DNA from 3 places in the Cellulosimicrobium sp. JZ28 genome. Region 1 is predicted to be linked to each of the others. Evidence: predicted binding sites of a transcription regulator. Region 1 holds the regulator's gene; each other region holds the start of a gene.
What was found. The regulator Rex, encoded in region 1, represses fermentation and respiration genes when NADH is low (regulators of the CRP and FNR family bind a similar motif). The targets are predictions, from matches to a motif close to CTTGTGAANNNNTTCACAAG.
Positions count from the first base shown of each region.

Region 2: the regulator Rex is predicted to act here: its motif matches at 1,901-1,920, upstream of mqo (malate dehydrogenase (quinone)).
Region 3: the regulator Rex is predicted to act here: its motif matches at 3,316-3,335, upstream of pflB (formate C-acetyltransferase).

Region 1 covers NZ_CP017660.1:571,806-576,618, forward strand. Annotated here, with positions in the region: gene BJP59_RS02530 (acetoin utilization protein AcuC) at 1-1,212, shown strand, start outside; gene BJP59_RS02535 (30S ribosomal protein bS22) at 1,398-1,496, shown strand; gene BJP59_RS02540 (HAD family hydrolase) at 1,591-2,463, opposite strand; gene BJP59_RS02545 (glutaredoxin family protein) at 2,513-2,803, shown strand; gene BJP59_RS02550 (redox-sensing transcriptional repressor Rex) at 2,860-3,534, shown strand; gene BJP59_RS02555 (YceI family protein) at 3,655-4,206, opposite strand; gene BJP59_RS02560 (MarR family winged helix-turn-helix transcriptional regulator) at 4,370-4,813, shown strand, end outside.
Region 2 covers NZ_CP017660.1:2,341,436-2,346,248, forward strand. Annotated here, with positions in the region: gene BJP59_RS10705 (TetR/AcrR family transcriptional regulator) at 1-47, shown strand, start outside; gene BJP59_RS10710 (pyridoxine/pyridoxamine 5'-phosphate oxidase) at 44-718, shown strand; gene BJP59_RS10715 (maleylpyruvate isomerase family mycothiol-dependent enzyme) at 709-1,641, shown strand; gene mqo (malate dehydrogenase (quinone)) at 1,935-3,455, shown strand; gene BJP59_RS10725 (hypothetical protein) at 3,578-4,000, opposite strand; gene BJP59_RS10730 (helix-turn-helix domain-containing protein) at 4,091-4,813, shown strand, end outside.
Region 3 covers NZ_CP017660.1:1,560,369-1,565,181, reverse strand. Annotated here, with positions in the region: gene pflA (pyruvate formate-lyase-activating protein) at 1-730, opposite strand, end outside; gene pflB (formate C-acetyltransferase) at 751-3,066, opposite strand; gene BJP59_RS07140 (carboxylate-amine ligase) at 3,445-4,542, shown strand; gene dxs (1-deoxy-D-xylulose-5-phosphate synthase) at 4,632-4,813, opposite strand, start outside.

The sequences.
Region 1 (4,813 bases):
CCGACGTCGTCGCCCGCCCCGACCGGGGCGGCTGCGGCGCCCGGAGCCTGCGTCGTGTGGAGCCCCGAGCTCCTCGGCTACGACTTCGGTCCCGGCCACCCGATGGCGCCGGCCCGGCTCGACCTGACGATGGGGCTCGTGCGCGCCCTCGGCCTGCTCGACGACGACGCGGACCTGCGGGTCGTGCGGCCCGAGCCCGCGCCCGACGACGTGCTCGAGCTCGTGCACGAGCCCGCCTACGTCGCGGCGGTGCGCGCGGCGTCCGAGCACGGCACGCCCGACCCGGCCCGCGGCCTCGGCACCGAGGACGACCCGGTCTTCCGAGGGATGCACGAGGCCGCCGCGCGGATCGTCGCGGGCTCGTACGAGGCGGCGGGCGAGATCGCGGCGGGCCGCACCCGGCACGCGGTGAACGTCGCGGGCGGCATGCACCACGCGAAGGCGGGCGCGGCGTCGGGCTTCTGCGTCTACAACGACGCGGCCGTCGCGATCCGGCGCCTGCTCGACGACGGCGTCGAGCGCGTCGCGTACGTCGACCTCGACGCCCACCACGGCGACGGCGTCGAGGAGGCGTTCTGGGACGACCCGCGCGTCCTCACCGTCTCCGTCCACCAGAGCGGAGCGACGCTCTTCCCCGGGACGGGCCACCCGACCGACCTCGGGGGCCCCGGCGCCGAGGGCACGGCGGTCAACGTCGCGCTCCCGCGCCGCACCGACGGCGCCCGCTGGCTGCGCGCGGTCGACGCCGTCGTGCCGCCCGTGCTGCGCGCGTTCCGCCCCGAGGTGCTCGTCACCCAGCACGGGTGCGACGCGCACGGCGAGGACCCGTTGTCCGACCTCGACGTGTCCGTCGACGCACAGCGCACGGCCACCACCTGGATGCACGGGCTCGCGCACGAGCTGACCGACGGGCGGTGGCTCGCGCTCGGCGGGGGCGGGTACGCGATCGCGCGCGTCGTGCCGCTCGTGTGGTCGGCCGTCGTGGGGGAGGTCGTGCACCGGCCCGTCACCGCGGGCGTGCCCCTGCCCGCGGAGTGGCGCGAGCGCGTCGCGGAGGTCGCCGGGTTCGACGCGCCGCTCGCGTTCGGGCCCGAGGTCGAGGTCCGGCGGTGGAGCAGCGGGTACGACCCGGACGACGACGTCGACCGCGCCGTCGCGGCCACGCGCCGGGCCGTCTTCCCGCTGCTGGGCCTCGACGCGCACTTCGACTGAGACGCCCCGCGACCGGTCGCGTACCGGGGCACGGGCGCGAGCGGGTAGGCTAGGGGGCGGATTTCTCTCGTGTTGGTCGGCTTGCGGCGCCCTCGTGGTCGCCGGGGCCCCGATCAACCGTGGACCACCCGCGGCCGGTCGACCGGTCGCCGACCGACACGCCGCTCGAGCATTGCGAGGACCGTATGGGCTCCGTCATCAAGAAGCGCCGCAAGCGCATGGCCAAGAAGAAGCACCGCAAGCTGCTTCGCAAGACGCGTCACCAGCGTCGCAACAAGAAGTGACGTCGCGCGCGTCCTGACGCGCCGACCCGTCGTCGAGCCCGGCCCCTCCCGAGGGACCGGGCTCGACGCGTCTCCGGGCGCGGCTCGGGCGGGGTCAGAGGCGGGCGATGCGCCGGTCGACGGCGCGGCGCACCGAGCGCAGGACGAGCGCCGCGGCCCAGGCGGCGCCGGCCCAGCTCGCGGTGCGGACGCTGCTGCGGGCGACGCGGCGCCGCCGCCCGCGGAACTCGCGGATGGGCCAGCCGACGTCCTGCGCGTGGCGGCGCAGCCGGGCGTCGGGGTTGATGGGGCACGGGTGCCCCACGGCCTCCATCATCGTGACGTCGTTGAGCGAGTCGCCGTACGCGTACGACGCCTCGAGATCGATGTCCTCGCGCTCGGCGAGCGCCCGCACCCCGGCGGCCTTCGCGCGGCCGTGCATCATGTCGCCGACGAGCCGTCCCGTGTAGAAGCCGTCCGCGTGCTCGGCGACGGTGCCGAGCGCGCCCGTCGTCCCGAGCCGGCGCGCGATGAGCTCGCCGATCTCGACGGGGGTCGCGGAGACGAGCCACACCTGGTGCCCGGCGGCGAGGTGCTCGTCGAGCAGGCGGCGCGTGCCGGGGTAGATGCGCAGCGACAGGACGGTGTCGTAGACCTCCTCGCCGATCGCGGTGACCTCGGCGACGGAGCGCCCGGCGATGAGCGCGAGCGCGCGCGATCGGATGCGGTCGATCTGCTGCTTGTTCTCGCCGAACACGAGGTACCGGGCCTGGTGCACGGCGAAGCGCACGATGTCGAGCGTCGAGAAGAACTCGCGCTGGTACAGGGCACGCGCGAGGTGGAACGACGAGGCGCCGCGGATGATCGTGTTGTCGACGTCGAAGAACGCGGCGGTGCGGTGCGGCGGCCCGGGAGCGCGCGCGGGCGCCTCCTCGGGGAGCGTCGGCCGGGAGGTCGGGTCGGGGCCCGGGCCGGGAGACGTCGCCATGCCTCCACTCTAGGCGGTCGGGCTGCCGGGGCCTCGTACCCTGGGAGGCGTGAGCACCTCCGACGCCCCCGCCCCCGTCCTGCTGTTCGGTCGCGCGGGCTGCCACCTGTGCGACGACGCGCGGACGGTCGTCGAGGCCGTGTGCGCCGACGCGGGCGTCGCGTGGGCGGAGGTCGACCTGGACGCGCCGGGCACGGACCCGGCGCTGCGCGAGCAGTACGGCGAGTACGTGCCGGTCGTCACGGTCGGCGGGGTGCAGCAGGGGTTCTGGCGCGTGGACGCGCGCCGGCTGGCGCGTGCGGTGGCCCGGATTTCGGCGCCGCGCGCGGACCTGGGATGATTCCTCCCGTGGAGCGTGACCGTCGACGAGGACGGTCCCTGGACGACGGAGTGACGGTGGCTGAGCAGGTAGTCGGTGAGGTGACGGCGCCGGGGATCCCGAGCGCGACGGTGGCGCGGCTCCCGTCCTACCTGCGCGCGCTGCGGGACCTCGTGGCGCGGGGCGTCGGGACGACGTCGTCGGTCGAGCTCGCGGAGCTGTCCGGCGTGGGCCCGGCCCAGCTGCGCAAGGACCTGTCGTTCCTCGGCTCGTTCGGCACGCGCGGCGTGGGCTACGACGTCGACTCGCTGGCGCAGTACATCACCGAGGCCCTGGGCCTCGTCGACGAGCACCGCATCGCGATCGTCGGGATCGGCAACCTGGGGCACGCGCTCGCGAACTACTCGGGCTACGAGCAGCGCGGCTTCCACGTGGCGGCGCTCCTCGACGCGTCGCCGGACGTCGTCGGGACGCGGGCCGCGGGCCTCGTCGTCGAGCACGTCGACGCGCTCGAGGAGGTCGTGGAGCGCGAGAAGGTGTCGATCGTCGTCCTCGCGACGCCTGCGGCGCACGCCCAGGCGGTCGCGGACCGCGTGGTCGCGGCGGGGGTGCGCGAGATCCTCAACTTCGCGCCGCGCGCGCTCCAGGTCCCGGCGGACGTCGACGTGCGCGGCGTCGACGTGGGCAGCGAGCTGCAGATCCTCGCGTTCCACTCGCAGGCCCGCGCCCTCGCGGCGTCGCAGGAGCGCTGAGCGGCCCCGGCGCCCGGACCCGGGGACGACGAAGGGCCGCGTGCCGGTGCACGCGGCCCCTCGGGGCGGCACCCCTGCCGGAGGGCGCCGGTCTCGCCCGGGACGTGCCCGGGACGACGGTCAGGCCTGCTTGATGGCCGAGACGTCGAGCGCGATCTTGATCTTGTCGCCGACGAGCACGCCGCCGGTCTCGAGCGCGGCGTTCCAGGTGAGGCCGAACTCCTTGCGCGAGATCTCGGTGGTCGCCTCGAAGCCGGCGCGCGGGTTGCCGAACGGGTCGGTCGCGGTGCCCGCGAACTCCGTCTCGAGCTCGACCGGCTTGGTGACGCCGTTGATCGTCAGGTCGCCGGCCACGACGTAGTCGTCGCCGTCGCCCGTGATGCGCGTCGACGTGAACGTCCACGTCGGCTTGTTCTCCGCGTCCCAGAAGTCGGCGCTGCGCAGGTGGTTGTCGCGGTTCTCGTCGCCCGTGCTCACGGACGCGGCGTCGAGCTGGGCGGTCACGGACGTCGACTCGAGGTCGTCGCCGACGGTGATCGTGCCGTCGGTGATCGCGAGGGTGCCGCGGACCTTCGAGATCCCGGCGTGGCGGACGGTGAACGACGCCTGCGAGTGCGACGCGTCGAGGGCGTAGGTACCGGCGGTGAGGCCGGCGGGCAGCGACGAGGCCATGGGTGCTCCTGCGGGTGGTCGGGGTCCTGGCGGACCAAGTGGTTGAACGTTCAACTTCGGAACGAGCGTATCAACAGCACCCCTCGGTCCGTCTATTCCCGTGGAGTGGAACAATGTTCCGACGCCCCCACGCCCCCAGCCCCTCCCGCACCGCCGAGGACCCATGACCCGCAACGACGTCGACACCCCGACGGCGAGCACCGTCCGCACCCCCGCAGTCCCCGCCGTCGAGCCGCGCTGGCTCGACGCGGAGCAGCAGCGCCTGTGGCGCGCGTACCTCGACGGGACCGTGCGCTTCATCGAGGCGCTCGGCCGGGACCACGAGGAACGGTCCGAGGTGTCGCTCAACGAGTACGAGCTGCTCGTGCGCCTCTCCGAGAGCCCCGACCACACCCTGCGCATGTCGGCGCTCGCGGACGGGCTCGCCCGCTCGCGCAGCCGCGTGACGCACACCGTCGCGCGCATGGAGGCGCGCGGCCTGGTCCGGCGCTCCGCGAGCTCGGGCGACCGCCGCGGCGTGAACTGCGCGATGACGAGCGAGGGCTACCGCGTGCTCGTCGCGTCGGCGCCCGCCCACGTCGCGGCCGTGCGCCGGTACCTGGTCGAC
Region 2 (4,813 bases), 1.8 Mb from region 1:
TCGTCGCCCTGCTCGACCCGCTCCCGACCACCTCGGAGGACGCATGACCGACGCCGACCGCCCGTCCCTGCGCGAGCGCCTGCGCGCCCTGCCCGTCTTCGGCCCCGACCTCCCCGGTCTCGACGTCGACGCCGCACCCGACGACGCGGGCACGCTCTTCGTCCGCTGGCTCGACGACGCGATCGACGCCGGGCTGCCCGCACCGCACGCCGCCACCCTCTCGACCGCCGACGCCAGCGGCCGCGTGGACGCCCGGACCCTCATCCTCAAGGACGTCGACGGCGACGGGTGGGTCTTCGCGACACGCGCCGACTCCCCCAAGGGCGTCGCGCTCGCGCAGAACCCGAACGCCGCCCTGACGTTCTTCTGGCGCGAGCACGGCCGGCAGGTCCGCGTGCGCGGGCCCGTCGTGCCGCTGGACGCCGAGACGTCCGCCGCCGACTTCCTGGACCGGTCCGACTTCTCCCGCGCGACCGCCCTCGCCGGGTCGCAGAGCGCCCCGCTCGCGTCCCGCGCCGCCTACCGCGAGGCGTGGGACGCCGCCCTCGACCGCGTGCGGGCGGAGCCCGGGCTCGTCCTCGACGCCTGGACCGCGTACGCGCTCGAGCCGACGAGCGTGGAGTTCTGGGCGTCGTCGGGCGCGGGCCAGACCCGCCTGCGCTACACCGCGGCGTCCGGCGCGCCGACCACCTGGACGAAGGAGCTGCTGTGGCCCTGACCGACGCCCCCGCCCTCACCCCGCCCGACGTCGAGGAGGTCCGGCGCGACGCGCGCGCCGCCCTCGACGCGGTGACCGACGCGGCGCGCGGGCTCGACGCCGCCGGGCTCGACGCGCCGTCGGCCCTGCCCGGGTGGTCGCGCAGCCACGTGCTCGCGCACGTCACCGCCATCGGCGAGGCCATGGCGCGGCAGGCCGAGCGCGCCGCGCGCGGCGAGCTCGTCGAGGTGTACGACGGCGGCGCGGCCGGGCGCGAGGACGGCATCCGGACGGGCGCCCTGCGCTCGGTCGCGCAGCACGTCGCGGCGCTCGACGCTCTGGCCGACCGCCTCGACGCCGCGTGGCCCGCGGTCGGGTCTTTCGGGTGGTCCGCGCCGGTGACGTACCGCGACGGCACGGTCGCGGACGCGCTCGTGGCCTGGTGGCGCGAGGTGCGGATCCACGCGGTCGACCTCGACGCGGGCGTCGGCCTCGACTCCTGGCCTCCCGCGCTCGGGCTGCACCTCCTCGACTTCCTCGGGGTCCGGCTCGCGGACGACGTCGTGGTCGCGCTCGACGGGGCACCAGGAGACCTCGTCGTGGTCCCCGGCGGCGTCCACGTCGGACCGGGCGCTCTCCGCGTCGGACCGGGCGCCCTTCGCGTCGGACCGGGCGGCCTCCGCGTCGCTGCCGGACCTGAGCCCGCGTCCGAAGCCGAGCCCACGTCCGGGGCCGCGGCCTCGCCTGCGCCCGCGTCCGCGCCCGGCCGGGGCGCCGTCGTCGTCCACGGCCGCCTCACCGACGTCGCCGCCTGGCTCGCGGGCCGCACCCCCGGCACCGAGCCCACCGCCCGCCTCGCGGCCGAGCCCGTGAGCCTCCCCGAGATCGGCCCCTGGCCGTCCCCGTACTCCCCGCCGCAGGAGAACCCCACCCCCGCGAGGTAGAGCCCCGGTCGGCCCAGGTAGAGCCCAGGTCCGCCAGGTAGAGGCGTGGTCGGCTCGTGCACGCGGACCACGGCTCTACCTCGCGAGACCACGGCTCTACCTCGCAGGAGGACGGCTCGGGATCCGTGCTCTCCCTCGCGAGATCGTGGTGCGACCCGGGCGAACGCGGCCGGATCGCGCGGTACGCGACGTCCGACCTGCCCGGCTCGGGACCGAGGTCCCGCGAAAGTGTGACGCACGCCCGTGACGCACCGCACAGTTAGTGCACTCTTTCACAAGCGTAGGATCGACATGTGTCGAGTCGAGCGAGCAACCCCGCAAGCAGCGCAGACCAGATCGACGTAGCCCTCATCGGCGGTGGCATCATGAGCGCCACGCTCGGGGCACTCCTGAAGGTCTTGGAGCCCACCTGGACGGTGCGCATCTACGAGCGCCTGGACGCCGTGGCGCAGGAGTCGTCGAACCCGTGGAACAACGCCGGGACGGGTCACGCCGCCCTGTGCGAGCTGAACTACACGCCGGAGAAGCCGGACGGCTCGATCGACATCACCAAGGCGGTGAAGATCAACGAGCAGTTCGAGGTGTCGCGCGAGTTCTGGCACCACCTGCTCACGACGGGCGCGCTGCCGCAGCCCGCGAGCTTCATCTCCCGCACCCCCCACATGACCTTCGTGCGCGGCGCGGAGAACGTCGACTACCTGCGTCGCCGCTTCGAGACGCTGCGCCGCCACCCGCTGTTCAGCGAGCTCGAGTTCACGGACGACCCGGCGGTCATCGCCGAGTGGGCCCCGCTCCTGGTCGCCGAGCGCGACGGCGACGAGCCGGTCGCGGCGACGCGCGCGACGAGCGGGACCGACGTCGACTTCGGCGCCCTCACCGAGCAGCTCGTCGACTACCTCGTCTCGGAGGGCACGCAGCTCTACCTCGAGCACGAGGTGAAGAACCTCAAGAAGACGAAGGACGGCCGCTGGCGCCTGACGGTCAAGGACCGCTCGTGGAACGCCCCGAAGCGCCGCTCGACCGTCGAGGCCCGGTTCGTGTTCGTGGGCGCCGGCGGCGGCGCGCTCCCGCTGCTCCAGGCGGCCGGCATCCCGGAGGCGAAGGGCTACGGCGGCTTCCCGATCAGCGGTGAGTTCCTCCGCACGGACGACCCGGAGCTCGTCGCCCAGCACCAGGCGAAGGTCTACGGCAAGGCCGACGTCGGCTCGCCGCCCATGTCGGTCCCGCACCTGGACACGCGCGTCGTCGACGGCAAGACGTACCTGATGTTCGGCCCCTACGCCGGGTTCAGCCCCAAGTACCTCAAGAAGGGCAAGTACCTCGGGCTCTTCACGTCGCTGCGCCTGCACAACCTCGGCTCGATGGTCGGCGCGGGCCTGAAGAACCTCGACCTCACCCAGTACCTGGTGGGCCAGCTCCTCGCGAGCCCGGAGACCAAGTTCACCGCGCTCCAGGGCTTCATGCCGACGGCGCACCCCAAGCACTGGGAGACCATCACCGCGGGCCAGCGTGTCCAGGTGATCAAGAAGGACAAGGACGGCAAGGGCGTCCTCGAGTTCGGCACCGAGGTCATCGCGGCGTCCGACGGCTCGATCGCCGGCCTGCTCGGCGCCTCGCCGGGCGCCTCGACGGCCGTTCCCGCGATGATCGACCTGCTCGAGCGCTGCTTCCCCGCCCGCTTCACCAAGTGGCGCCCGGAGCTCGCGACGATGATCCCGAGCCTCGGCCACGCCCCGTGGGAGGCGCACGAGCTCGAGGGCCTCGACCAGCTCACGGGCGACGCGGACGTCGACGCGGTCGGCTCGCGCGCCTGACCCGAGCGACACCGCTCCCCCGCGAACGGCCCGGACCTCCACGAGGTCCGGGCCGTTCGTGCGTCCGGAGACGCCGCACGCGGTCGAGCGGCGCGTGGCCGGGCGGCTCCGCACGCGAGGGCTCAGTGCGCGAGCGGCGTGCCCCGGGTCCCCGGCCGCCGCGGCGCGACGGGCGCGTTCGCCCCGGGGCGCCCGCCCGGCACGGCAGGAGCGGCGCGCACGCCGTCGCGCACGGCCGGGTTCGGCACGACGCGCCGCAGCACGAGCTCGGCCGCGACCTCGTGCGGGTCGACGACGGCGGCCGGCTCAGCCGGTCGCGACGCCGCGGCGCGCAGGTCGGCGTCCAGGCGCTGCGCGTCACGGTCCCACCGCTCGCCGTGCACCGACCGGTCCCCGCGCGCGTCCCACGCGGCGCCGCCGGGCCACGCGCCGTCGGACCCGGCGGGGAACCACGGACGGGCCGGGTCCTCGCGGCGGACCGCGAGGGCCGCGACCGTCGGGCCGACGACGAGGAGAAGAGCCACCACACCCCAGAAGATGTCCATGGCTCCACCCTCCCGGCGCGCGACCCGCGCCACGAGTGGCAGCACTGACACCTCTCGACAAGATCCTGCCAGCGGCGTAGCGTGCCCAGCATGGTGCGATCCGTCGCGGCCGTCGTGTGCGACGGCCTGGCCCCGTTCGAGTTCGGCGTCGTGTGCGAGGTCTTCGGCCTCGACCGCAGCGACGACGGCGTCCCGTCGTTCGACTTCCGCGTGTGCGGCCCGGTCGCGGGCCGTGCCGTCCGCACGTCGGTGGGCGCCCACGTCGTGCCCGACCACGACCTCTCCGCGACGGACGACGCGGACCTCGTCGTCGTGCCGGCGATCCGCATCGGGACCGACTACCCGCCCGAGGTGCTCGACGCCGTCCGCCGCGCGTCCGACCGCGGCGCCCTGCTGCTCAGCGTGTGCTCGGGCGTGTTCGTGCTCGCGGCCGCGGGCGTCATCGAGGGACGGCGGGTGACGACGCACTGGATGCACGCCGACGAGCTGCGCCGTCGTTACCCGAGCCTCGACATCGACCCCGACGTGCTCTTCGTCGACGACGGCAACCTCATCACGAGCGCCGGCACGGCGGCGGGGATCGACGCGTGCCTGCACCTCGTGCGCCGCGAGCTCGGGGCGCGGGTGGCGAACACGATCGCCCGGCGCATGGTCGTGCCGCCCCAGCGCGACGGCGGGCAGCGCCAGTTCATCGAGCGCCCGGTGCCCGAGTGCGAGGAGGACTCGTTCGGGGAGCTGCTGGAGTGGATGACCGACCACCTCGACGAGCCGCTCACCGTGCGCGACCTCGCCCGCCGGGCCCACACGTCCGAG
Region 3 (4,813 bases), 990 kb from region 1:
CCTCGGGCGCGTGGCCGGTGAGCCCGCGCTCGGCGATCCGTCGCCCGAACCGCAGGGTCGGCTCGAGGTCGCGGCTCGTGACCTTCGTGTAGGTCTCCGGGTCGCCGGACTTCACGTCGAGCAGCACGAGGTCGGTGTCGTCGAGCATCGCGTCGGTCGCGTTCGCGCCGAGGAAGCCGGACGTGTCGAGCGCGGTGTGCACGCCCATCGCCTTCGCACCGCGCAGGACGCGCGCCGCGAACGCGGGCTGCATGAGCACCTCGCCGCCCGAGAGCGTGAGCCCTCCGTGGGTGGCCCGGAAGACGGGCAGGTAGCGCCGGACGCGCCCGAGGAGCTCGTCCGCCGTGACGGGCCTGCCGTCCTTCATCGCGAACGTGTCGGGGTTGTGGCAGTACAGGCACCGCAGCGGGCACCCGTTGAGGAACACGGTGAGCCGGGTCCCCGGCCCGTCCACGGCGGTGACGAGCTCCCAGGAGTGGACCGAGCCGAGCTCGCCCGCGCGCATCGCCGCGAGCTTGTCGGCCCGGTCCACGTCCGCGACCGTCAGCCCGTCCAGGCCCGCGCCGGCCCGGCGCGCGTGGCCCACAGGCGTGCCCGACGCCGCGGGCTCGGCCGCGGAGGTCGGGACGCCCGGGACCTCGAGGCGCGTGGCGTCGTCGGGCAGGGTGCCCCCGGCGACGCCGCACCCGCGCGACGGGCGGACGGCGGGGCCGGGAAGGGTGACGGTCATGGCTGGCTCCTCAGCGCTCGTCAGAGCGCTCCGTGGAAGGTGCGCGAGAGCACGTCCAGCTGCTGCTCGCGCGTGAGGCGGACGAAGTTCACCGCGTACCCGGACACGCGGATCGTCAGCTGCGGGTAGTTCTCCGGGTGGTCCATGGCGTCCAGGAGCGTCTCGCGGTTCAGCACGTTGACGTTCATGTGGTACCCCTCGGACCCGATGTAGGCGTCCAGGAGGCCGGCGAGGTTGGTGACCTGCTCCTCCTTGGTGCGCCCGAGGCCGCTCGGCACGACCGTGTTGGTCAGCGAGATGCCGTCCTGCGCCTCGTCGTACGGCAGCTTGGCCACCGACAGCGCCGAGGCGAGCATGCCGTGCGTGTCGCGCCCGTTCATCGGGTTGGCACCCGGGGCGAACGGCTCGCCGGCGCGGCGGCCGTCAGGCGTGTTGCCCGTCGCCTTCCCGTACACGACGTTCGACGTGATCGTCAGGACCGACTGCGTGGGCACCGCGTCACGGTACGTCGGGTGCGTGCGGACCTTCGCCATGAACCGCTCGACGAGGTCGACGGCGATCGCGTCGGCCCGGTCGTCGTCGTTGCCGAACGTCGGGTACTCGCCCTCGGTGACGTAGTCGACGACGAGGCCGCGCTCGTCGCGGACGACGGAGACCTTCGCGTGCTTGATCGCCGACAGCGAGTCCGCCGCGACGGACAGGCCCGCGATGCCGCACGCCATGGTCCGCAGCACGTCCTTGTCGTGCAGCGCCATCTCGATGCGCTCGTACGCGTACTTGTCGTGCGACCAGTGGATGCAGTTGAGCGCCTCGACGTACGTCGCGGCCAGCCAGTCCATCGTCGCGTCGAACTTCGCCATGACGTCGTCGAAGTCGAGCACGTCGCCCTCGACGGGCGCCGCCACGGGCGAGACCTGCTTGCCGGAGATCTCGTCGCGGCCGCCGTTGATCGCGTAGAGCAGCGTCTTGGCGAGGTTCACGCGAGCGCCGAAGAACTGCATCTGCTTGCCGACCCGCATCGGGGACACGCAGCACGCGATCGCCGCGTCGTCGCCCCAGTGCTGGCGGATGAGCTCGTCCGACTCGTACTGCACGGCCGAGGTGTCGATCGAGACCTGCGCGCAGTAGTCCTTGAAGCCCTGCGGCAGGTCCGGGCTCCAGAAGACCGTCATGTTCGGCTCGGGGGCCGGCCCGAGGTTGTAGAGCGTCTGGAGGAACCGGAACGAGTTCTTCGTGACGAGCGGGCGCCCGTCCTCGCCCATGCCGCCGATCGTCTCGGTGACCCACGTCGGGTCGCCGGAGAACAGGGCGTCGTACTCGGGCGTGCGCAGGAACCGCACGATGCGGAGCTTGATGACGAAGTCGTCGATGATCTCCTGCGCCTCGGACTCCGTGATGCGGCCGGCCTCGAGGTCGCGGTCGATGAACACGTCTAGGAACGTCGACGTGCGGCCGAGGGACATCGCGGCGCCGTTCTGCTCCTTCACCGCGGCGAGGTAGGCGAAGTAGAGCCACTGCACGGCCTCGCGGGCCGTCGTCGCCGGGCCGGAGATGTCGTAGCCGTACGAGGCCGCCATCTCCTTGAGCTCGCCCAGCGCGCGGATCTGCTCCGCGTGCTCCTCGCGCTCGCGCACGACCTTCTCGCTGAAGGGCTGCGTGTCGAGACCGAGCTTGTCGAGCTTCTTCGCGGCGATCAGCGCGTCGACGCCGTAGAGCGCGACGCGGCGGTAGTCGCCGATGATCCGGCCGCGGCCGTAGGCGTCGGGCAGGCCCGTGATGATGTGCGAGCTGCGGGCCGCGCGCACGTTCGGCGGGTAGACGTCGAACACGCCCTGGTTGTGCGTCTTGCGGTACTCGGTGAAGACCTTCCGCAGGGTCTCGTCGACCTCGTAGCCGTACGTCTCCAGCGCGCCCTCGACCATGCGCCAGCCGCCGTTCGGCATGATCGCGCGCTTCAGCGGGGCGTCGGTCTGCAGACCGACGATCACCTCGTGCGCCTTGTCGATGTAGCCCGGCGCGTGCGCCGTGATGCCGGCGGGCGTGTGGGTGTCCACGTCGTAGATCCCCATCTCCCGCTCCTCCGGGAACATGGCGGACAGCGTGCTCCAGATGCCCGTCGTGCGCTCCGTGGGGCCGGCGAGGAACGACGCGTCGCCCGTGTACGGGCGGTAGTTGCGCTGGATGAAGTCACGCACGTCGACCGTGTCGCGCCACGGGCCGTCGGTGAAGCCCTCCCACGCAGGGACGTGCGCGGTGTCGCGCTGCGGGTCGACGGCGCCCGCCCCCGTCGCGCGGCCGCCGCTCGTCGTGCCGGTTGCCTCGGAAACGCTGGTCATCTGGACCTCCCTCGTGCCTGACGCGCGGGTCCGCGCGCCGGCCGGACCCGCCGGCCTCGCGAGGTCCCGGGTGGGGCCCTCGGCCGAGGTTCCGACGGGCTCCTTCGCCACCTCCAGGCTAGGTTCCCGGAGCCCGCCGCGGAGGCGTTCGGGACCGCCTGGGGACCTAGGTCCCGAGGCGGGCGGGACCCGGCAGGAACGGCAGGATTCCGGGGTTCCTCGCCCCCGCGACACCCCTGCCGAGGAGGTCTTGTGATGACCTTCACAAGCCCTCCGGCCCTCCCCCTGGGGACCCCGCGCCGCCGTCGTGACGCACGACACGGGCGCGCGTCACACGCTCGCCGGACGTGCCGCGCGCATCCGTGTGAGACTGCCCGGGTGAAACGCACCGTAGGGGTCGAGGAAGAGTTCCTGCTCGTCGGCGACGACGGGCAGCCCGTCGCCCGCGCGGCCGAGGCCCTCGAGGCCTCCGGCACGGACGACAAGGGCGGGGGCACCGGCTCGCTGGAGTCGGAGTTCATGGAGGAGCAGCTCGAGACGGCGACGCACCCGCGCCGCGAGATCGACGAGCTCGCGACCGAGATCCGCGAGGGCCGGCGTCGCGCCCAGGAGGCCGCGGACCGCGTCGGGGCCCGCGTCGCCGCGCTCTCGACGTCTCCCCTGCCGTTCGAGGGCACGACCGTGTCGCGCCTGCGCTACCTCGAGGCGCGCGCCGCGTTCGGCCTCACGGCGCGCGAGCAGCTGACGAGCGGCTGTCACGTGCACGTCGCCGTCGCGGACGACACCGAGGGCGTCGCCGTGCTCGACCGGATCGGGCCGTGGCTCGCGACGCTCCTCGCGCTGAGCACGAACTCGCCCTTCTGGCAGGGCCAGGACAGCGGGTACGCGAGCTTCCGGTCGCAGGTCTGGTCGCGCTGGCCCACCTCCGGCCCGACGCGCGCGTTCGGCTCGCCCGAGGCGTACCGCGCGGCGGTCGACGGCCTCGTCGCGACCGGGACGATCCTCGACGAGAACATGGTCTACTTCGACGCCCGCCTGTCGTCGCGCTACCCCACGGTCGAGATCCGCGTCGCGGACGTGTGCCTCGACCCGGACACCGCGACGCTGCTCGCGGCGCTCGCCCGCGGTCTCGTCGAGACGGCGGCCCGCGAGTCCGCCGACGGCGCGCCCGCGCCCGAGCTGCGGCCCGAGATCCTGCGCACCGCGTCCTGGCGCGCCGGCCGTTCGGGCCTCGAGGAGGACCTCGTCTCGCCCCTCACCTGGCGCCCGGCCCCCGCGCACGACGTCGTGGGCCAGCTCGTCGCGCACGTGCGCGACGCGCTCGTCGACGCCGGGGACCTGGACGCGGTGACCGAGCTGCTCGGGCGCCTGTGGTCCGGGGGCAACGGCGCCGCCCGGCAGCGCGCGTGGCACGCGGCGTCCGGCGGCGACCTGCGCGCCGTCGTCGAGCACGCGGTCGAGGTCACCCACTCCTGACCGACGCGACGGCCCGCGGCGCACCTGCGCCGCGGGCCGTCCTCGTGTCCGGGGCCGCGTACCCGGGGCCGGGTGCGCGGCAGGGGTCGTCAGCCGCGTGCGAGCGCCGCGAGCGCGTCCAGCACGTCGCGCGCGACGTCCGCCCCAGTGAGGCGGTACGCGGACACGACCTGATCGCGCGTGGCGTGGTCGAGGAACTGCGCCGGGAGACCGATCGGGTGCACGGGCGTGCGCACGCCCGACTCCAGCGCCCGCTGGGCCAGCAGCGCAC